Regions from separate parts of the Candidatus Accumulibacter propinquus genome, predicted to be linked through region 1. Evidence: riboswitches for the same ligand, from Rfam matches in the RefSeq annotation. Region 1 holds a riboswitch; each other region holds the start of a gene.
The links. Region 1 has a riboswitch for cyclic di-GMP ahead of AC15MQ_RS18940 (response regulator). Riboswitches for the same ligand answer to the same signal wherever they lie in the genome.

Region 2: another riboswitch for cyclic di-GMP. It lies ahead of AC15MQ_RS03685 (beta strand repeat-containing protein); the one in region 1 lies ahead of AC15MQ_RS18940 (response regulator).
Region 3: another riboswitch for cyclic di-GMP. It lies ahead of AC15MQ_RS14925 (DUF1631 family protein); the one in region 1 lies ahead of AC15MQ_RS18940 (response regulator).

What each region holds. Positions count from the first base shown of each region.
Region 1 covers NZ_JBSEHC010000006.1:136,253-142,223, forward strand. Annotated here, with positions in the region: gene AC15MQ_RS18920 (DUF2784 domain-containing protein) at 1-142, opposite strand, end outside; gene AC15MQ_RS18925 (RNA-binding S4 domain-containing protein) at 207-611, opposite strand; gene AC15MQ_RS18930 (response regulator transcription factor) at 614-1,180, opposite strand; gene AC15MQ_RS18935 (ATP-binding protein) at 1,186-2,559, opposite strand; cyclic di-GMP riboswitch class I at 2,727-2,813, shown strand; gene AC15MQ_RS18940 (response regulator) at 2,932-3,300, shown strand; gene AC15MQ_RS18945 (STAS domain-containing protein) at 3,308-3,637, shown strand; gene AC15MQ_RS18950 (Hpt domain-containing protein) at 3,634-4,671, shown strand; partial or broken gene AC15MQ_RS18955 (hypothetical protein) at 4,689-4,742, shown strand; gene AC15MQ_RS18960 (chemotaxis protein CheA) at 4,797-5,882, shown strand; gene AC15MQ_RS18965 (methyl-accepting chemotaxis protein) at 5,879-5,971, shown strand, end outside.
Region 2 covers NZ_JBSEHC010000002.1:251,332-257,302, forward strand. Annotated here, with positions in the region: gene AC15MQ_RS03685 (beta strand repeat-containing protein) at 1-2,605, opposite strand, end outside; cyclic di-GMP riboswitch class I at 2,804-2,890, opposite strand; gene AC15MQ_RS03690 (hypothetical protein) at 2,978-4,564, opposite strand; gene AC15MQ_RS03695 (HAD family hydrolase) at 4,878-5,513, opposite strand; gene AC15MQ_RS03700 (DUF4351 domain-containing protein) at 5,633-5,971, opposite strand, start outside.
Region 3 covers NZ_JBSEHC010000003.1:1,977,498-1,983,468, reverse strand. Annotated here, with positions in the region: gene AC15MQ_RS14935 (hypothetical protein) at 1-892, opposite strand, end outside; gene AC15MQ_RS14930 (hypothetical protein) at 889-1,062, opposite strand; gene AC15MQ_RS14925 (DUF1631 family protein) at 1,171-3,252, opposite strand; gene AC15MQ_RS14920 (hypothetical protein) at 3,283-3,414, shown strand; cyclic di-GMP riboswitch class I at 3,533-3,631, opposite strand; gene AC15MQ_RS14915 (HDOD domain-containing protein) at 3,664-4,473, opposite strand; gene AC15MQ_RS14910 (CsbD family protein) at 4,650-4,853, opposite strand; gene AC15MQ_RS14905 (glycine-rich domain-containing protein) at 5,126-5,800, opposite strand; gene AC15MQ_RS14900 (NAD-dependent succinate-semialdehyde dehydrogenase) at 5,818-5,971, opposite strand, start outside.

The sequences.
Region 1 (5,971 bases):
TTGCCGCGCCCCAGCAGGCCGCCGGGAGGTGCAGCAGTGCGAGCCCTGGCCAGCGCAGTACGAGGCCTCCACCGAGAACGACGAAGATGATGAACAGCAGGTGCAGGACGACGATGCCGTCTGCCAGGACTCGATGGGTCATGCTTGCAGACCGAGATTCGAAAGTCCACCAAGCGTGGTCTGGGTCATCGTCGCCGCCCTCCGGTTCAGAAACTGTCGTTGAAACCCTTGATCTGGCGTCTGGCCTTCTTGGTGGGTCGACCACGCAGGTCGCTGCCGGGGACCGGCGCGAGCTGTCGCACCTCCCGCTGCGCCGCACGCCGCGCGCGGCTTTCGCTGCTCTCCTCGTAGAGTTGCTGCGCCTCGGCCGCCGGGCGGCGTTGATCGGAGAGACCGTTGACAGTGATCGTCCATGTCTGGTCGCCGATGGCGATTTCGAGTGGGTCACCGCAGCGTATCTCGCGCGCAGGTTTGAGTGTGTGCCCGTCGAGCCGGACGTGGCCGGCGGCTACGGCCTGTGCGGCCAGGGACCGCGTCTTGTAAAAGCGCGCCGCCCACAGCCATTTGTCGATCCGCATGCGCTCCAGTACCCCCTGTTCGATGCTGCTCATGGTTACTCCCGGCTCGGGTGTTTGCCGAGCTTGCGCTGCAGCGTGCGGCGATGCATTTTGAGGGCTCTGGCGGTTGCCGAGACATTGCCCTGCTGCTCGACCAGGACACGCTGGATGTGTTCCCATTCGAGCCGATCGATCGACAGGGGCGAGCCCGTAACCGGGATCGCCGAGTCGCCGCCGCTGCTCTTGTTGAGCGCCGCGACGATTTCGTCGGCGTCGCACGGTTTGGCCAGGTAGTGGACGGCGCCGAGCTTGATCGCCTCGATGGCGGTGGCGATGCTGGCGTAGCCGGTGAGCATGACGATGCGCGTGTTCGGGTCGAGTTCCAGCAGTTTCTCGATCAATACCAGCCCCGACTGGCCGGGCATCCTGAGGTCGACGACGGCGTACTCCGGCGACTGTGCCTGTGCCTTGACGATGGCTGCCGCGACCGTGGCGGCAACGCTCACGGCATAGCCGCGTCGATCCAGCGCACGCGCGAGAACGCGTCGGAAAGCGTCGTCGTCGTCGACCAGGAGCAGCGTCGAGCGTTCGTCATCGGCTGCTTGCGGGTTTCGTCCAGGCATCTTGATCACGCTTTCAGGCGGTTCAGGGGGAGGGTGACGCGGGTGCAGGCGCCGCCCTGCGGGTCACTGCGGTTGAACAGTTCAACCTGGCCACCGCAGCGCTCGATGGTGGCGTTGCTGAGAAACAGTCCGATGCCGATGCCGCCGGCCTGGTCGTGCGCCGCGCGCTTGCTGCTGAAAAACGCCTGGCCAAGACGCAGCGCCGCTTCTCCCCCGATCCCTGGGCCGCGATCGAAAATCTCGATGCGACAGCTGTCGCTGTCCCAGGACGCCGAAAACCGGAGCGCTTCCGGGTTCGCCGCGTGCGCATCGGCGGCATTGTCGAGCAGATTGAGGAGCGCCTGTTCGAGCGTGCGCTCGGCGGTGACCAGCGGGGGGGGTTGCTCGCCTTGCAGCGTAACGCTGATCCGGGCATGCGGGCGGATGACCTGCCAGTCGTCGAGCAGACGCTGCAGATAGTCGTCGAGTGCCAGCGAGCGCAGACTTTCGTCACGGCCCTGTCCAGTCGATGCGAGGATCTGCGAGATCGTTTGCTTGCAGCGGTCGACCTGTTCTCGCAACAGCAGCAGGTCCTCCTGCAATTCGGCGTCATCGCCGTGTTGCAGTTCGAGTTCGTGGATCACCACGGCCATCGTCGCCAGCGGCGTGCCCAACTGGTGCGCCGCGCCGGCGGCGAGCGTTCCGAGCGAGAGAATCTGTTCGTTGCGCAGTGCCGCTTCGCGGGCAGCGGCGAGTTCGCGCTCACGGTTCTTGAGCGTCGCCGCCATGCGCGTCAGGAAGAAGGCCACGACGCCGAGGCTGATCACGAAGTTGAGCCACATCCCCAGAACATGCAGCGCAAAGCCGCTGCCGTGCGCGGCGTGTGTGTGGGTGCCGCCGGTAGCGCGGGCAAGCAGGGCGTCGAACTGCGCCAGGTCACCCTGCGGTGGTGGTAGTGGCAGGTTCCAGAACATCAGGAAAGTGTAGGCGAAGAGGGTGAGTCCCGCCATCGCCCAGGCGTGTCGGGCCGGCAGCATCGCCGCGGCCAGGGTTGGCGGCAGCAGGAACAGCGAGACGAAAGGGTTGGCCGGGCCGCCGGCAAAATACAGCAGCACGGCGAGGATCGCGACATCGATCGCCATATGGGCGAACACCTCGTTCGCGGTGGGCGGGCCACCCTTGTCGATCCACCATTGCGTGACGAGATTGACGGCTGCGAGCACGGCAATGGCGGCGATCATCGGTACCCCATCGAGGGGAATTTTCAGCCACGCGAGTGCGAGCACCAGCACTACGGCCTGCGTCAGCACTTCGATCCGGCGCAGCGTGACCAGCCGCCGCAGCGGATTCGCCGTGGACGAAAGAACAACGGGTGCGTGCGTCTGATGGACCCGAAACATGCGCTGCAGCATTGCCTGACAGTGATCGAAGCGCCGAATTCTACGCCCTGTGCGTCGCGGTGATGAGGGCTGCGGCAATTGGTCGCGCCTCCAGCTAGCCCTGTCCGCGATCGGAATGTGACGGAAGTCGCACATCGCCGGTCGGTTCTCCTCATATACTTCCGGCACGAGTTGAATAGCAAACGGGGCGAAAGCCCCGGACGCAAAGCTGCAGGCCCTAACCTGAAGTCGAGGAGGGTGGCTGGGTTGCCTCATGGCAAGACGTTCGTTCTGACGTCGAATGCCTCCCTGTCTGCATGCGTGCGTCTCGTGCGAGCGCGCGGCCGGTCCCTTGCGGGCGCGCCGTGTCAAACATATCAGCGGGAGCGCGTGATGAGCAAGACCATCCTGATTGTTGACGACTCTGCCTCGATGCGGCAGGTCGTCAAGATGGCGCTGAAGGGTGCCGGATTTGAAGTAATCGAAGCCTGCGACGGACGGGACGCGCTGAGCAAGCTGGGTGGACAGAAGATCCACCTGGTGATCAGCGACGTGAACATGCCGAACCTGGATGGTATCAGCTTCGTCAGGGAAATGAAGAAGCAGCCCGCCTACCGGTTCGTGCCGGTGATCATGCTCACCACCGAAGGCAACGAAGAAAAAAAGAAAGCGGGCCAGGAAGCCGGCGCCAGAGCCTGGGTGGTCAAGCCCTTCCAGCCGCAGCAGATGCTCGCGGCGGTATCCCGACTGTTGATGATCTGAAGCCGCGATGAGCCTCGCCCGCGCACGCCACGGCCAGACCGCGCGGCTGACCCTCACCGGCGAACTCACCATCTACAGCGTCGCCGAAACCAAGGCCGGACTGGCCGACGCCATGCGCAACGCCGACGACCTCGAAGTCGACCTCGCCGGCATCACCGAAATCGACACCGCCGGACTGCAACTGATGCTCCTCGCCAAACGCCATCCCGGCAAGAACGTCCGCTTCATCAACCACCCCGCGAGTGTCCTGCGCCTGATCGACCTCGCCCATCTCGGCAGCGTGCTCGGCGACCCCCTGTACCTCCCCGCCAGCGAACCGGCCGCGCGCACCCCATGAACGACACCGCCAGTGACCTCAGCGCCGACCTCGCCCAGGCCCTCGGCACCTTCATGGACGAGGCCGCCGAACTCCTCGCCGAAATGGAAGCGATCCTGCTGCGTGCCGAAGCCGGCCGCTGCCGCGAAGACGACCTCAACGCCCTGTTTCGCTGCGCGCACACCATCAAAGGCTCCGGCGGACTGTTCGGCCTCGACGCCGTCGTCCGCTTCACGCACGTCGTCGAAAACGTCCTCGACCGCCTGCGCAACGGCCAACTCCAGTTCGACAGCGAACTGATCAGCCTGCTCCTCGACTGCCAGGACCACATCGCCCAACTGATCGCCGCCGTCGCCGAACACACCACCGCCCCCCTCGCCGGCAGCGACCCCCTGCTCGCCCGCCTGCAAAGCGTCCTCGGCAACGGCGCCGGCCCGCTCCGCGTCGGCACCGACCCGTCGCCCGCCGGCGAAGTCAGCGCCAGCGGCGGCGGCGCGTTCGGCGCCGACCACTGGCATATCTCGCTGCGCCCCGGCAAACAGGTCCTGCAGGACGGCATGGACCCGCTCGCCTTCATCCACTACCTGAGCCAGTACGGCCAACTGCTGCACGTCGAAACCCTCACCAGCGGCCTGCCCGAGTTCGCCGCCGCAGATCCCGAACTCTGCCACCTCGGATTCGAAATCGCCCTCGCCAGCCAGGCCAGCAAGGCCGAAATCGAAGGCGTCTTCGATTTCCTCCGGGAAGGCTCGCAGATCCACATCCTCCCCCCGCAGAGCCAGATTGCCGAGTACCTCGCGCTCATCGAAGCCCACCACCACGACGACGTCGAACGCATCGGCGAAATGCTCGTCGCCTGCGGATCGATCACCGCCCACGAACTGACCACCGCACTGGCCGCGCAGCCACACCAGGCCCCGCGGCGCCTCGGCGAGATCCTCGTCGAACAAGCGGCGCCTGTCCCGCCGCGGCCGACAAACAACAGCGCGCCGAAGCCAGGCGCAGCAGCGACGCGCGCCTCGTCAAAGTCCCCGCAGACCGCCTGGACGCCCTGATCGACCGCGTCGGCGAACTGGTCATCGCCGGCGTCGGCACCCACCTGCAGGTCAGCCGCCTGCAACGGCCCGACCTCCAGGAATCGGCCGAAACCCTGCTCTCGCTCGTCCAGGACATCCGCGACATGACCCTGCGCCTGCGCATGGTCGCCATCGGCGAAGTCTTCGCCCGCTTTCCGCGCGTCGTTCGCGACCTCTCCCGGGAATTGGGCAAGGACATCGAACTCGCCATCCGCGGCGCCGAAACCGAACTCGACAAATCGATGGTCGACCGGATCGGCGACCCCCTGATGCACCTGGTGCGCAACGCCATCGACCACGGCATCGAGACCGCCGAAACGCGCCAGGCCCGCGGCAAACCCGCACGCGGCACCGTCGCACTCCACGCCTACCACGAGTCCGGCAGCATCACCATCGAAGTCAGCGACGACGGCGGCGGCCTCGACCGCGAACGCATCCGCCAGACCGCGATCCAGAAAGGCCTGCTCCCCCCCGACGCCCAACCGACCGACCAGGAAGTCTATCGGCTGATCCTCGCCCCGGGCTTCTCCACCGCCGAAAAAGTCACCGAGCTCTCCGGCCGCGGCGTCGGCATGGACGTCGTACGCAGCAACATCGAAGCCCTGCGGGGGACGATCGACATCGATTCCGTACCGGGGCAGAGCACCACCATGCGCCTGTGCCTGCCGCTGACGCTGGCGATCATCGACGGCTTCCACGTCGGCGTCGGCGGCTCGCACTTCATCATCCCGCTCGACATGGTCGTCGAGTGCCTCGAACTCCCCCCCGAAGTCGGCGAACGCCAATACCTCGAACTGCGCGACCAGGTCCTGCCCTTCGTTCGCCTGCGCCAGCTCTTCGACGAACCGGGGCCGCAACACCCCCGCCCGCGCGTCATCGTCGTCCGATACGGCCACCGCCAGGCCGGCCTGGTCGTCGATCGCATCCACGGCCAATGCCAGACCGTGATCAAACCGCTCGGCCCCCTGTTCGCCGGTGCGCCGGCCGTCTCGGGGTGCACCATCATCGGCAACGGCGAAGTCGGCATGATTCTCGACGTCCCGGCCCTGGTCCGACATTGCGTCGCCGCCGGCCGACGACCGCGCCGCCTGGCGACGCCCCCGCCAGGCGGCGCCGCGCAAGGACCAGACACCGGCGCCATCGACGCCCGGACAGCGATTTCAGACGATTCAACAGGGAGTAGCACATGAACGGATTACGTTCGATCACGGTCGGCAAACGCAACCTCATCTGGGGAGGGGTCACGGCCATCGGCCTGATCCTCTTCTGTATCGTGTCG
Region 2 (5,971 bases), on a different contig from region 1:
CCACCACAAAGGTGTCGTTTCCGTCGCCGCCGGTCATGAGGTCTGCGCCGCTCAGACCGTTGATGACGTTGTCGAAGGCATTGCCGGTGAGGGTGTCGTTCAGGGAGCTGCCGGTCAGGTTCTCGATGCCGAGCAGCGTGTCGAATCCGCTGACCCCTGTATTCTGGGCCGTCGTCAGGCTCAGGTTGACGATGACGCCGATCGGCGAGAGGCCACTCGTGGCGAGAATGTACTCGTACGAGACGGTGTCCAGGCCACCACTGCCACCATTGAAGACGTTGTTGCCGACGGTGCCGATGAGAATGTCGTTGAAATTGCTCCCGGTGACGTTTTCGAAGTTGAGCAGGGTGTCGATGACAGCACCGATCGTGCCGGTGCCGGTCGTCGTCAGACCGCCGAGGTTGACCTTGACCATCGCCGTGGCGGACGCGTAGGAAACGGTGTCGCTGCCGAGCCCGCCGTCGAGGATGTTTTTGTTGGCGTTGCCGGAGAGGAGATCGCCGAAGCTGCTGCCGGTCAGATTCTCGAAGTTGATCAGCGTATCGAGACCCGAACCGACGGTGTTCTGGGCAGTGGCGAGGCCCAGATCGACGGTGACGCCGGCGCTGGCGCCGAACTCGTAGGAGAGCGTGTCGCCACCAGCACCGCCATCGAGCAGGTTCGCGCCACGGTTGGCCCAGATGATATTGTCGAGTGTGTTGCCGGTACCGGAGAGACCCGCCGTTCCCATCAGTTGCAGGTTCTCGACGTTCGTCCCCAGCGTATAGTTGACCAGCGCCTTGACAGTGTCGATCCCTCCGCTAAGGGTTTCGTCGACCACGTCGGCAAGATTCTCGACGATGTAGGTGTCGTTGCCGCCACCGCCGGTCATGCTGTCGACGCCGGTTCTCCCGTCGAGGACGTTGGCCGCCGCATTACCCTTGAGGACGTTGTTGAGTGCGTTGCCGGTGCCGTTGATCGCCGGGGAGCCGCCAGAGCCAGAGATGAGGGTGCCGAAGACGGTGTAGTCCATCAGCGTCAGGTTCTCGACGTTGGCGCCGAGCCGGTAATTGACGACCGAGAGTACGGTATCGATCTGCGAAGTGGCGGCATTGGTCTCGATGACCGTTTCGCTACCGACGACGATATAGGTGTCGTTTCCGTCGCCCCCGGTCAGCATGTCTCCTCCGCCATAGCCGCCCACCAGCACATTGTTGCCGGCATTACCGGTCAGGTTATCATCGTAGGCGCTGCCGACCAGGTTCTCGAAGTTGCTCAGCGTATCGATGCCGGAACCTTCGGTATCCTGAGGGCCGACGACGGCCAGACTGACGGTGACCCCGCTCGTGGCACCGTAAAGGTAGGACGCGGTGTCTCCCCCACCCTGGATCAGACCGAAATGGGTGACGCCGGCGCTGATGCTGCCGTACAGGTAGGCGACGGGGTTGCCGCCGCCGCTGACCGGGTTGCCACCGCCGTCGAGGATGTTGTCGCCGCTGTTGGCGAAGATCTGGTTGTCGATTGCGTTGCCCGTGCCGTTGAGGTTGGCCGAACCCATCAGTCTGAGGTTTTCGACGTTCGCCGTCAGCGTGTAATTACCGATGAAGGATTGCACCGTATCGACCTGGGTGAAGCTGGAGCTGGCTTCGCTGACCGTGTCGCCTACGTCGTCCACGACGTAGGTATCGTCGCCGTCGCCACCGATCATGGTGTCGGCGCCGGTCCTGCCGTCGAGGAAGTTGTCGCGGAAGTTGCCGGTAAGCGTGTTGGCCAGCGTGTTGCCGATAGCGCTGATGATCGGTGGGGTTGTGGCTGTCCCAACGATTTCAAGGTTCTCGACGTTCGCTCCCAGCGTGTAGCTGATGAAGGTCCGCACGGTGTCGATCTGGGTGGCGCTGTTGTTGGTCTCGATGACCGTGTCGCCAGAGCTCTCGACGATATAGGTGTCGTTGCCGTCGCCGCCGGTCATGGTGTCGGCGCCGGCCATGCCATCGAGGAGGTTGTTGCCGGCATTGCCGGTCAGGCGGTTGGCCAGGGTGTTGCCGGTGCCATTGATGCTGGAAGTGGTCAGCAGTTGCAGGTTTTCGACACCGGTAGCCAGCGTGTGGCTGATACTCGCCTGTACCGCGTCGATCCCACCCAGGGCGGTCGCGGCTTCGCTGACGACATCGCCGAGATTGTCCACGACGTAGGTGTCGTTGCCGTCGCCGCCGACCATCACGTCACTGCCGGCGCCGCCATTGAGCGTGTCATTGCCTCCCAACCCGAACAACATGTCATTGTTGATACTACCCACCAGGAAGTTCGAGAGATCGTCGTCGTGCGCGGTGCTGTTGTCGCCGACGAGCAGCAGGCCACCATTCTGGAACTGGACATGCGCCGCCGTATTCCCCAAAGGACCTCCGGTGAGCTTCCAAAGCGTCATCCCGGTCAGGGTTACCGTCTTGGCGGGCAGCGACGGCGGTCCGCTCAAGGCCGAATAGCCCAGGGTCAGGCCGGTAACGGTCTCGTTGATTCGCAGTTCGTTCGTCAGGTAGAGGGGCGAGTCAAAGATCAGGTAGTCGACGTCCGGATTGAAGGTGATGGTTTGACCATTGGTCAAGGTGCTGAAGTTATAGGTTGTCATTATTATTTGGCTCCTCTAAGGGTGATTGATAGGCGAATCAAATCCAATGCTCAAGTTACACATGCCTGCTTCAGATATCCGGAGTGTCGATGACTTCACAATTCCTGCCATGGTGCCAAGCCGAACAATCCCAAGGAATGGGCATTCGGAAGATGGTGCAAAGGAAAGTGACAGACGCCAGCACGAACGTGCATGGACTACGGCAACCCAGCCACCCTTCCAAACTTCAAGTTAGGGCCTGCGGTTTTGCGTCCGGGGCTCTCGCTCCGTTTGCTCTTATCTTCTCTTGATAGACTAACCGACAATCAATGACTGTTGTTGACCTGCATCAAAAGCAACCGATGAAAAACTTCGATTGGCGGTTTTGTCGGATCAGGTGGCCGGAATCGCTCCACAGATTCCGGGCGCATACCCGAAACGGATCTTTGTCTGTCGCTCAATGGAGCGTAGCAGATTATTGTAGGAGACATCGGGTTCGCCCAGGATTTGCGCGTAGCCTACAGACAACGCGTGGCGGACGGAGGTCATTGCCAAGCAGTATGTAAGTCCGGATGCAGGGGTCGGCGGTCCCGCCGCACGACTCTTGTCCCACTCAGTGAAAGCGCTTTCAGCGTGTACCAGTGCAAGCAAAGCAGCAGCCCCGTAGCCGCGGTGAACTCGCCTGGCAAGTGTTTCCGCTTCCAGATAGCGTTGTTTCGATAACAGGACAGGCAAAATCTGATCTCGTATGGCGTTGTGGAATTCGGGTTGTCGCTCATACTCCAGGGCGCGCAGCGTCGTCCCGAGCTCCCATTCGCCTACACGCTTCCAGGTGATCAGCGCCATCGGCACGCTTATCATCAACAGCAGGGCGATGATTCTGCGCGGCTGCGCCAGACAACCCATGACATCGACCAGTACGATGGCGAGGCCACCAACCGAAACGAACAGGAAACGTTCGCTGGCCATCGACCAGGTGGTGAAGGGTATCAGCTGCAGGTAGACAGCCCAGGGCACGACGGCCAGCACGACGCCGAGAGGCCACAGTACACGCCGCACGCAGAGGACAGCAAGAGCCAGCAGTGTCAGCAGCACTCCGGCCATGGAAGTCAGCCAGTGCCATTCGCCCATCCGATACACATCGTGGTAGAGCCCCATGGGATGGGGAAGTAGCAGCAGGCCACCCAGCATGCTGAATATTCTCGACGCGCGGTCGAACACGGCCATTCCGCCGGGGTGGTTCTCGATGCGGATGCCGGTTGTCTCGGCGACCTTCATATGCACGATCGCGGCGAAGACAACAACCACCCATAGTAGCATCAGGGTCGCGATTTTCCTCTCTGTGGCAACCTCTGGATCCTGTCGCCAGGCTGCGACAATCAGCGTCGTCAAGAAAAGCACCTGGGCCATCCCTGCGGCCTTGCTGAAACAGGCCAACAGCAGCAGCACTGCTGCAGACAACCCGTACCTGTAGGGCCATCCGGTTCGCAGGCCACGGGCGAGTGTCGCTGCCGCCAGAAAACCAATGGCACCGGCCATGAGGTCCTTGCGGGAAGCGACCCAGGCCGCCGCCTCGACATGGGCGGGGTGGACGACGAACAGCACGCTACCGCAAAGCGCCAAAACGCTGGCCTGGCCAGTCCAGGCTGGTCGGAAGAGCAGGATCAGTTCCTTGATCAGCCACCAGAAGGCGGCTGCGGAGAGCCCGTACCAGGCGAGATTCGAAAAGTGGAAGCCAAAGGGATCGTCGCCAAACAGTCGAAAATCAAGCCAGTAGCCAAAGTCACGCAGCGGCAGGAATTCCCAGGCATTGGCCGGCTTCAACAGGAACAGATAGAGGTCAGCCCATGGCAGATACCGCACCATGCGATTGGTGAACGCCAGGTAGATGTCGTCATCGGCGAACAGGTTGTGGAACAGAGTGGGCAGGAAGAGGCAGAAACTGCAGACCACTAGCAGGGCGGCAGTTGTGCGCAGCATTCTCCACTGGGGATCCAACTGATTCGCACGCCACTCCCAGTGCGTTGACCGGTGCGCTTCATGAATAGCGCTTTCCGGGGAACTCGGTGGCCGTAGGTCCTGGAGCATCGGGCCTGCTGCCTCTTGCAGACTCAATGTCATGGCGATTGTCGCATCGCCGAGGGTTTGCAGCGGCACATTCAGTGTCGCGCGACAGCATCGTCTGCTGTGGTGAAGCTGCGTTCCCGGAGGCGATGTACCACCGCCCGGATATCGAGTCGCGCGACAGCAACGTCTGCTGTGGTGAAGCTGCCGCTGGCGTCGCCGGACTGCTTCACTTGCTCAAATAATCCAGCAGCGCAGACACACTGGCGAAGCGGGGGCTGGTTGTCGTAACAAACTTTCCGTAGCCCCAGATGACCGCAGCGAAGTGGAGGCCATTGGCTGCAGCGGCAACCTCGTCTTCCGGCGTGTCGCCGACATAGATGGTGTCTTCGGCAACGAGTGCATGCGCCGTGAGGAGTCGGGCCAGCATTGTGGTCTTGTCTTGCAGCCGAGGAGTTTCGCGGTCGAGCGCATAGACGTCGCGGAAGTGTTGCTCCCACTGCAGGTGACTCAGGATCAGGCGGGTTGGCGCGATGCGTTTGTTGGTTGCCAGGAAGCAATGCGCGCCAGCCGCCGTCAAGGCATCGAGCAACTCCTGTACGCCAGCGAAAACTTCGCTGGCGCGGTAGCCACTCGTATCGTAGTGCGCCTTGAACTGCTCGGTCAGGGCGTCCAGAAGTGTCTCGTCACTATCGCCGACCAACTCGCGCAGTGTCTCGGTGAGCGGAGGGCCGATGCGGACTGCCGACCACGGGATCCTGGGCTCGATGCCTCGTGCCGCCAGGGCTTTGCCGAAAGCGTCCAGTATCGCCGCACGGGAGTCAATCAGCGTGCCGTCTAGATCGAAAATGATGGAACGAAACATGGGGTGATCCGCTCAGGGGTTGTGAAGAATTCGCGTATTTGGGAGAAGGATCTTCAGTCCGGATGGGACCTCCTGGTGCGGTCTGCCCGACGGGGACAACATTTCCTGCAATCCTCTCGTCAATTGGACGTCGGGGTGAACACGGCGGCAAGATGTGGCGCGTTGATTGCGGCGTCGAACCAGGTTTCGATCTGTTCGAGGTTGGCCGCCGCGATCTGCTCGAGCATGGCCGGCGGGATTGAGCCAAACCGTCGGACAAGCAGGCGTTGCAGGGCCAGAGACTCGCCTTCGAGCTTCCCCTCGAGCTTCCCCTCGAGCTTCCCCTCTTGCTTACCTTCGAGCCTGCCTTCGAGCTTGCCTAACTGTAAACCTCTTTGCTCGCCGATCAGGACACCCTCCGCCACCGCTTTGGCTTTCCATTGATCCATGTTCGTTTCCAGCATCTCGGTTCCTCTCAG
Region 3 (5,971 bases), on a different contig from region 1:
CCGGTAGCCAGACAGTGTATATCAGTTGCAGCAGCCAGTGGCCGTCCAGTTGCGCATGGCTGCTGCGGACGTACAGCACGGGTTGCTCGCGGGCAATGCCGATCTGTAGATGTCCTGTCTGGTCGCTCTGCCAGGTGACGGCCCCAGGGCGATCGTCGTCGCTGGCGGTTTCAATCTCGAATCGGGGCGCATGGCGTACAATCAGGCGCGCCAATTCGGAAGGCGACATCAGGGGCAGCCCCGGTGCTGCGGGTTCATTGAGCATCGGCACGCCGTCCGGCGATTCTGCCGGGATGTAGCGGAGACGACGATGCGCGACCGGGTCGGTGACGGCGTGCGTGGCGAAATCCGCCAGCGTGTCGCGCTGCCAGTTCCGTATTCCGGCAGCGAAGGCATGCCGCGTCAGCGGATACAGGCCGAGCGCACGCATGCTGTTCGAGTAGTCGTCGGGCACCCTGGCAGCGTCGATCAGCATGGGTAGATCGTGGCGATCGGCTAACGCCAGTTGCTGCCGACAGGTGGTCAGTGCAGTTGCCAGCGCACCGTCGACACCCGCGTTACCCAGTTCAAAACGACGCGCGGCATCATCCAGCGCCGCCAGCGCTTCCCTCCACGCCAACGTCTGCTCGACTTCGCCAGCTGCGGTTGGAGCCAGCCTCGCCAGAACGCGATCAACCCGCAAGTAGGGAAAACCCGGCACACGTGGCTCCTGCGCATCACGCGTGCCGATCGTATCGATCAATGCGTCACTGGCCTGAAACCGCCGAGCACATTCACCCAGCGCGTCTTCACGCTGCAGCGTCTGGGTGACCGGAGCGTGCGCATAGGGGTCGACGCTGGCGCAACCGGGCAACACGCAGCATGCCACCACCAGGCCCAGTGAAAGTCTCATCCGGCATCCTCCCCAACCGCGAGCCACGCCTGACGTCGTGCGATCTCGCGCAGCATCGCCTCGAACTGCTCGCGCATCGTGCGCCGGATCGCGCTGACGCCAAAAAGTCGCCTCCCCACTGGCGGCAGTGGCGCTGCCAGTTCGAACTGTGCATCGTAGTCGAGGCGCACGCTCGAACGCTTTGGCGAAGGTAAGGGCGTCAGCGTGTTGCGGCCGCTGAAGCTGCGCAGCGTTGACTCACCGGCGGCAACACTTCCGGACTCCAGTCGTGACCAGAGTTACGCAGCCTTCAGTTTTTGCAGTGCGCGGTTAACGGCGCGATCGAACATCGGTTCCGGCGGCATGAGGATCGCTTCACCGCGCTCGATCTGGAGCGCCAGGGCATTCGGGGTCACCGATATCGCACGCGGCGACTGCGAGGTAGTGAATAGCAGAATGCCTCGCTGCGGGCTAATCCACGATAGGCGATAACGCAAGGGTCCGGATTCCGGATTCGCAAATTCGACCCAATCGCCACGCTGCAGGCTTCCCACCAGCGACAGTACGTCTGCCCTGTCTCGCGAAGGGGGTAGTTCATTGGCCCCGGCCAGTGAAATTCGTTCGATCTGCGTTTCGCCGCGCACGACCTGCTCGCGGGCAAGGCTGACCGGCACGGGCTCTGCCACCGGCAACACCGGCCGTGGAGTGACGATTGGCGGTGCCGTACCCCGCAGGACCGCGGCATGCACACTGAAGAGCGCATCGATCAGGGCCAGGCGGCGATCATCTGCCATCTCCAGGCGGCCAAGCCCGTTGCAGATGCGGCGAACCAGGGTCGGCAAGCGGGCCGCCAGCCGCTTCCGGCTTGGCACATCCGACGGGATGTCGACGCTCGCCACCAGTTCACTGACCGTGTCCATGGCTGCCTCCCAGGCGGCATTGTCACCGTCCATAGAGTGCCGAACGAGGAGTTTGCGCCATTCGTTGTCCAGCAGATCAGTCACCGCCGATGGCAGTGGCATCGCCAGCCAGCCGACGAGGGCGTGATCGGCTGCCGCAGCCGCGAGTTCGTAGCGCTCCTGTTCGGCAACCAGTGGCGCCGCGTTGACGGCGTGGGCATCGGCTGCAGCCTCCTGGCTTTCAAGGAATGCCTCCAGTTCGATGCACAGCGTATCGAACAATTCGGTATCCTGACTGAACTCGTTCTGCAGCCGTTCGACGATTTCCGCGACCCGCGCGTACAAGGGATTATCGTGACCCGCTTGCGGGCCGCAACGCACCGCCGCTCGCGAAATCCCGTCCAGCAGGCGCCGCGCCGGATGCGACTTGCTCGAAAAGAAAGTCTTGTCCAACATGGCGACCTTCAGCACCGGAATCTGCATGCGCGCAACCAGGGCCTTGATCGGGTCGGCGACAGAAGCGTCGTCGAAGATGAAGTCAAAGAGGGTGGCAACGATATCCACGGTGACGGAATGCAGATAGTCGAGGTTCTGGCCTGCGTCACTGCTATGGAACTGCCGCAAGACGTTGTCCATCAATGCCGCGGCCGTTTGCACCGGCACCGCCCTCTGCAGGGTATCCAGAGAGGCCATGACCTGCTCCATGGCAACGGCCATGCCGGCGGGCGACGCACCGCCCATGGACACGCCGGTGGAAGGGCCACAGCCAGCGCCAGCGCCGCCCGTCCCTGCGGACACTTGCTGCGGGCGCACGAGTTCCTGCAGCAAAGCAAAGAGGTCGGCAGATTCGGCAGGCTTGCCGGGGTCAGTCGCGTTGCGCGGTTGGTTTGGTGACGGGGAGCAGGTTCGGGAAAGCTGTGGCAGCACACCACGGCCAATCAAGAAAGCATTCAAATCGTCAATGGTCGGGCCAAAGACATCGACGGCGTGGCGCTCCATGAGTTGCAGGATTTCCAGCTTCGCCTTGCCGACCAACCCGGCATCCTCGAATGCACCGCCCAGCGATTCGGCGATGAGATGTTCTATGGGCAGGCTGCCTTCCGGTTCTCCAGACAAGAACGCCAGCCGGCGCCCAATGGCAAACAGCCCCTCGTCACACTGACTACGAAGGCTGCCAGCGATGGCCTTGACGACCAGTTCCTCGTCCATGGCGCCAAAGTCAACCAATTGCAGTTCTTGTGGAGGGCTGCTGGCAGCACCACGTCTGCCCTTGTTCGAAGCACGGCATGCCTGCGTGAAGAGTGCTGACCACTTGGCGAGCAAAGCGCCTTCGAGCTGCGGCGCTTTGGCGTGAATCGCTTCTCCCGTGTGGTAGAACAGGACCCTTTGCGCGCGTCCGCAAGCGACGTCACCTTTGCTGAGCAGTTCCTCCTCGACTCGGGGCAGCACCGACCTGAAGGCGTCACGGAGCTTGCACCCCATGAGATCCCGTGCCTCTGTGAGGACACCGGGATGATCGACATCAACGAGCGCGCCACGAACCCCTTCAGGGAACCTGATCACGTTATTTGCTGGAACTGGGACTGCCATCACCGATTCTCCTTGCCGCTGGCGCTGAAAAAACACGCACTGCCAAACCGCTAAATGTGGCGGGTTGGCGCAAGGTCACTGTCTCGGAGCGGCAGTTTGGCCCCTCAGGGCACCGACGGGCTTCTGGTCAAGGATGCAGCGCTGTTCATGGTCCTGATGCTGCATCTGTTCGCCTGGCGGTCCCGCCGTCCTAGAAAGCGGCGACAACTCCGTTTTCTGTAGACCGGTGACTTTGCGTCCCCGCCTTTCGACGGGTTTGCCTTTTTCAGTAAGACTAGCTGTTTAGAATCTACACCAATAGTCTCAATAGTGCAAGGCGCTTATCAGCGACTCCATCTCCTCGCCAGATTTTTCGAGTATCTCGGCCAGAAGGGGTGCCGCCTGGACGTCTCCCGCCACGTCCTCAGCGTCCGGACTGTGCAGCGGCGAAGGGATCGGCGTCAGGCGGTGCGCCAATGAAAGGACATCACTCAGGTCAACGGGTGGAAAACTGCCTGACCTCGGCTCCCAGAGCATTTCCACCGCTTCGACAACTTCTTGCGGTACAGCCAGCGCTTTCAGCACAGCCTGGCCGATCAACCTGTCGACTTCCGGCGACAGTATGCTGCCAGCCACGAATAGGTCGGGATGCAGTTCGGTGCGTGAGATCAGAAAAAAGCCCCCCACCTCGTGGACCATCCCGGCAAACAGCGCCACATCAGCCAAAGGGCGCAGAAAGCGCCGCGCCAGCACATGGGCCAGCGCGGCCACATGTGCGGTGTGCTCCCAGAGCCGCTCCGAAAGTGCGCGGCAGTCCGGCGAGCGCAAGCCGCTGGTCATCTGACGCATCACAACCGCCGTGGCCAGGGTGCGCACGAAGCGGGTTCCCAGCCGGGTTACGGCACTTTGCACGTCGGCTACATGCTGCCCCCAGCGGTTGAACGCCACCGAATTAGCTAACGCCACCACCCGTGCGGCCAACAGAGGTTCCGCCAGGACAAGCTGCGCGACCTGGCCCAGATGCAAATCCGGATCATCAAGGGCAAGACGCACCCGGAAGGCGACATCGGCGTGGGTGGGGAAAGCGACCTCACCGCGCCCGACTTCCGCGATGACCTGGTCCAGAGCGCTCATGGTGGGGAAACCTCTCGGTCGGAACCAAAAGCGCACATTACATCAGCTGACTGTTCCTTGTCATCCCGCAGGCAATGGGTACCATAGCCTTGTTAACATTTGCCGGCAACTCGGCAACATGCCAAGTTGCCGGCAAACCATCGGCAGCCAGCGCTTGCAGTCGAGACCGCGTTGTCCTACGGGTTCACGGCTTTCTTGACGGCGTCCCGAGCGTCACTGGCGTTCTCTTTCAGGTCGCCGAGATGTTGTTGCAGCTTGCCTTCAACCTGATTTTTGACACCCTTTGCCTGCTGCTCCGTGCTACCGGTCAACTTGCCGACCTGTTCCTGAATCGTCCCACCGAGGTCTTTTGCTGCGCCCTTGACTTGATCCTTGTTCATGATGAACTCCTAGCTTGGTTGGTACCGCTGATACACAAGCCGGACTCGGCTCGTGCTCTGAAGCCCACGAATCATTTCGTCGTGGCCAAGTACCAAGGCTAATGAAAAGCGCTGGCAGGCTCTGTGCGCTGACCAACATACGGGTTTGCACCAGTGGCAGGCGATCGGCCCCGGCCTGTATCAAAGAACAGTTGTCGGTCACCGGCGGATGCCTTTAAGCCCTTGAAAGGACAAACATTGCGGCTCACAGACGCGGTCTGCACGCCGCTGCTTCAGTCACCGCCACCGCCGCCGCACCCTCCCCCGCCACAACCGTCGCCGCCTGACCCGCCGCCGTCGCTGTCTCCGCCACAGCCGCTGCTCCCGCCACAGCCACCCCCGCAACTGATGTGGCCGGCGCAATAACCCGTGCCGTCGCGGGTTGCGGCCAGGCAGTCGAGCTGATAGACAAAACCCCCGGTGATCCCGAGCAGGCCATCAAGCGCAAAAAGCATCGGCAGCGACTGCGGCGCTTTCGGATCGATCCCATCGCGTCTGCACGCAAGCCGCCAAGCGCGCTTGATTCCATCCTGCGCGTCGGTCGGCGCACGCATCGCTTCAGCCGGCGTGTGGTGCAGAAAGCGCCCCAGCCCACGCTCGCAGAATTGCTGATACTGGCGGGTAAACAGAATGAACTCGTGCCAGGCGTCATCGACCACCTGTGATGGCATAGCCACCAGCCGATTCCTGGCCTCCCGGCACAGCTGGAAGTATTCGCGCAAGCCGTCAAAGACCAACACCCGCTGCGCTTCGTCCAGTTCGGGCCGCCGTGCCGCCAGACGTCGATCGAGAAACTTCGCGTAGGGATAAGCGTCAATGAACGTGGAGCGCTGCCTGAGCAACGAGCGCCACCAGTAGATCGCTGCGGCGATCAGGGCGACGAACAACAACACGACCATCAGCTTCATCTAGAGTGCCCGCGCCATCAAAGTGTACTGAAACACAGGTACTTGATTTCCAGATACTCGTCCAGCCCATGCCTGGAGCCCTCGCGGCCGATTCCCGACTGCTTGACACCCCCGAAGGGGGCCACTTCATTCGAGATCAGGCCGGTGTTAACGCCGATCATGCCGTACTCG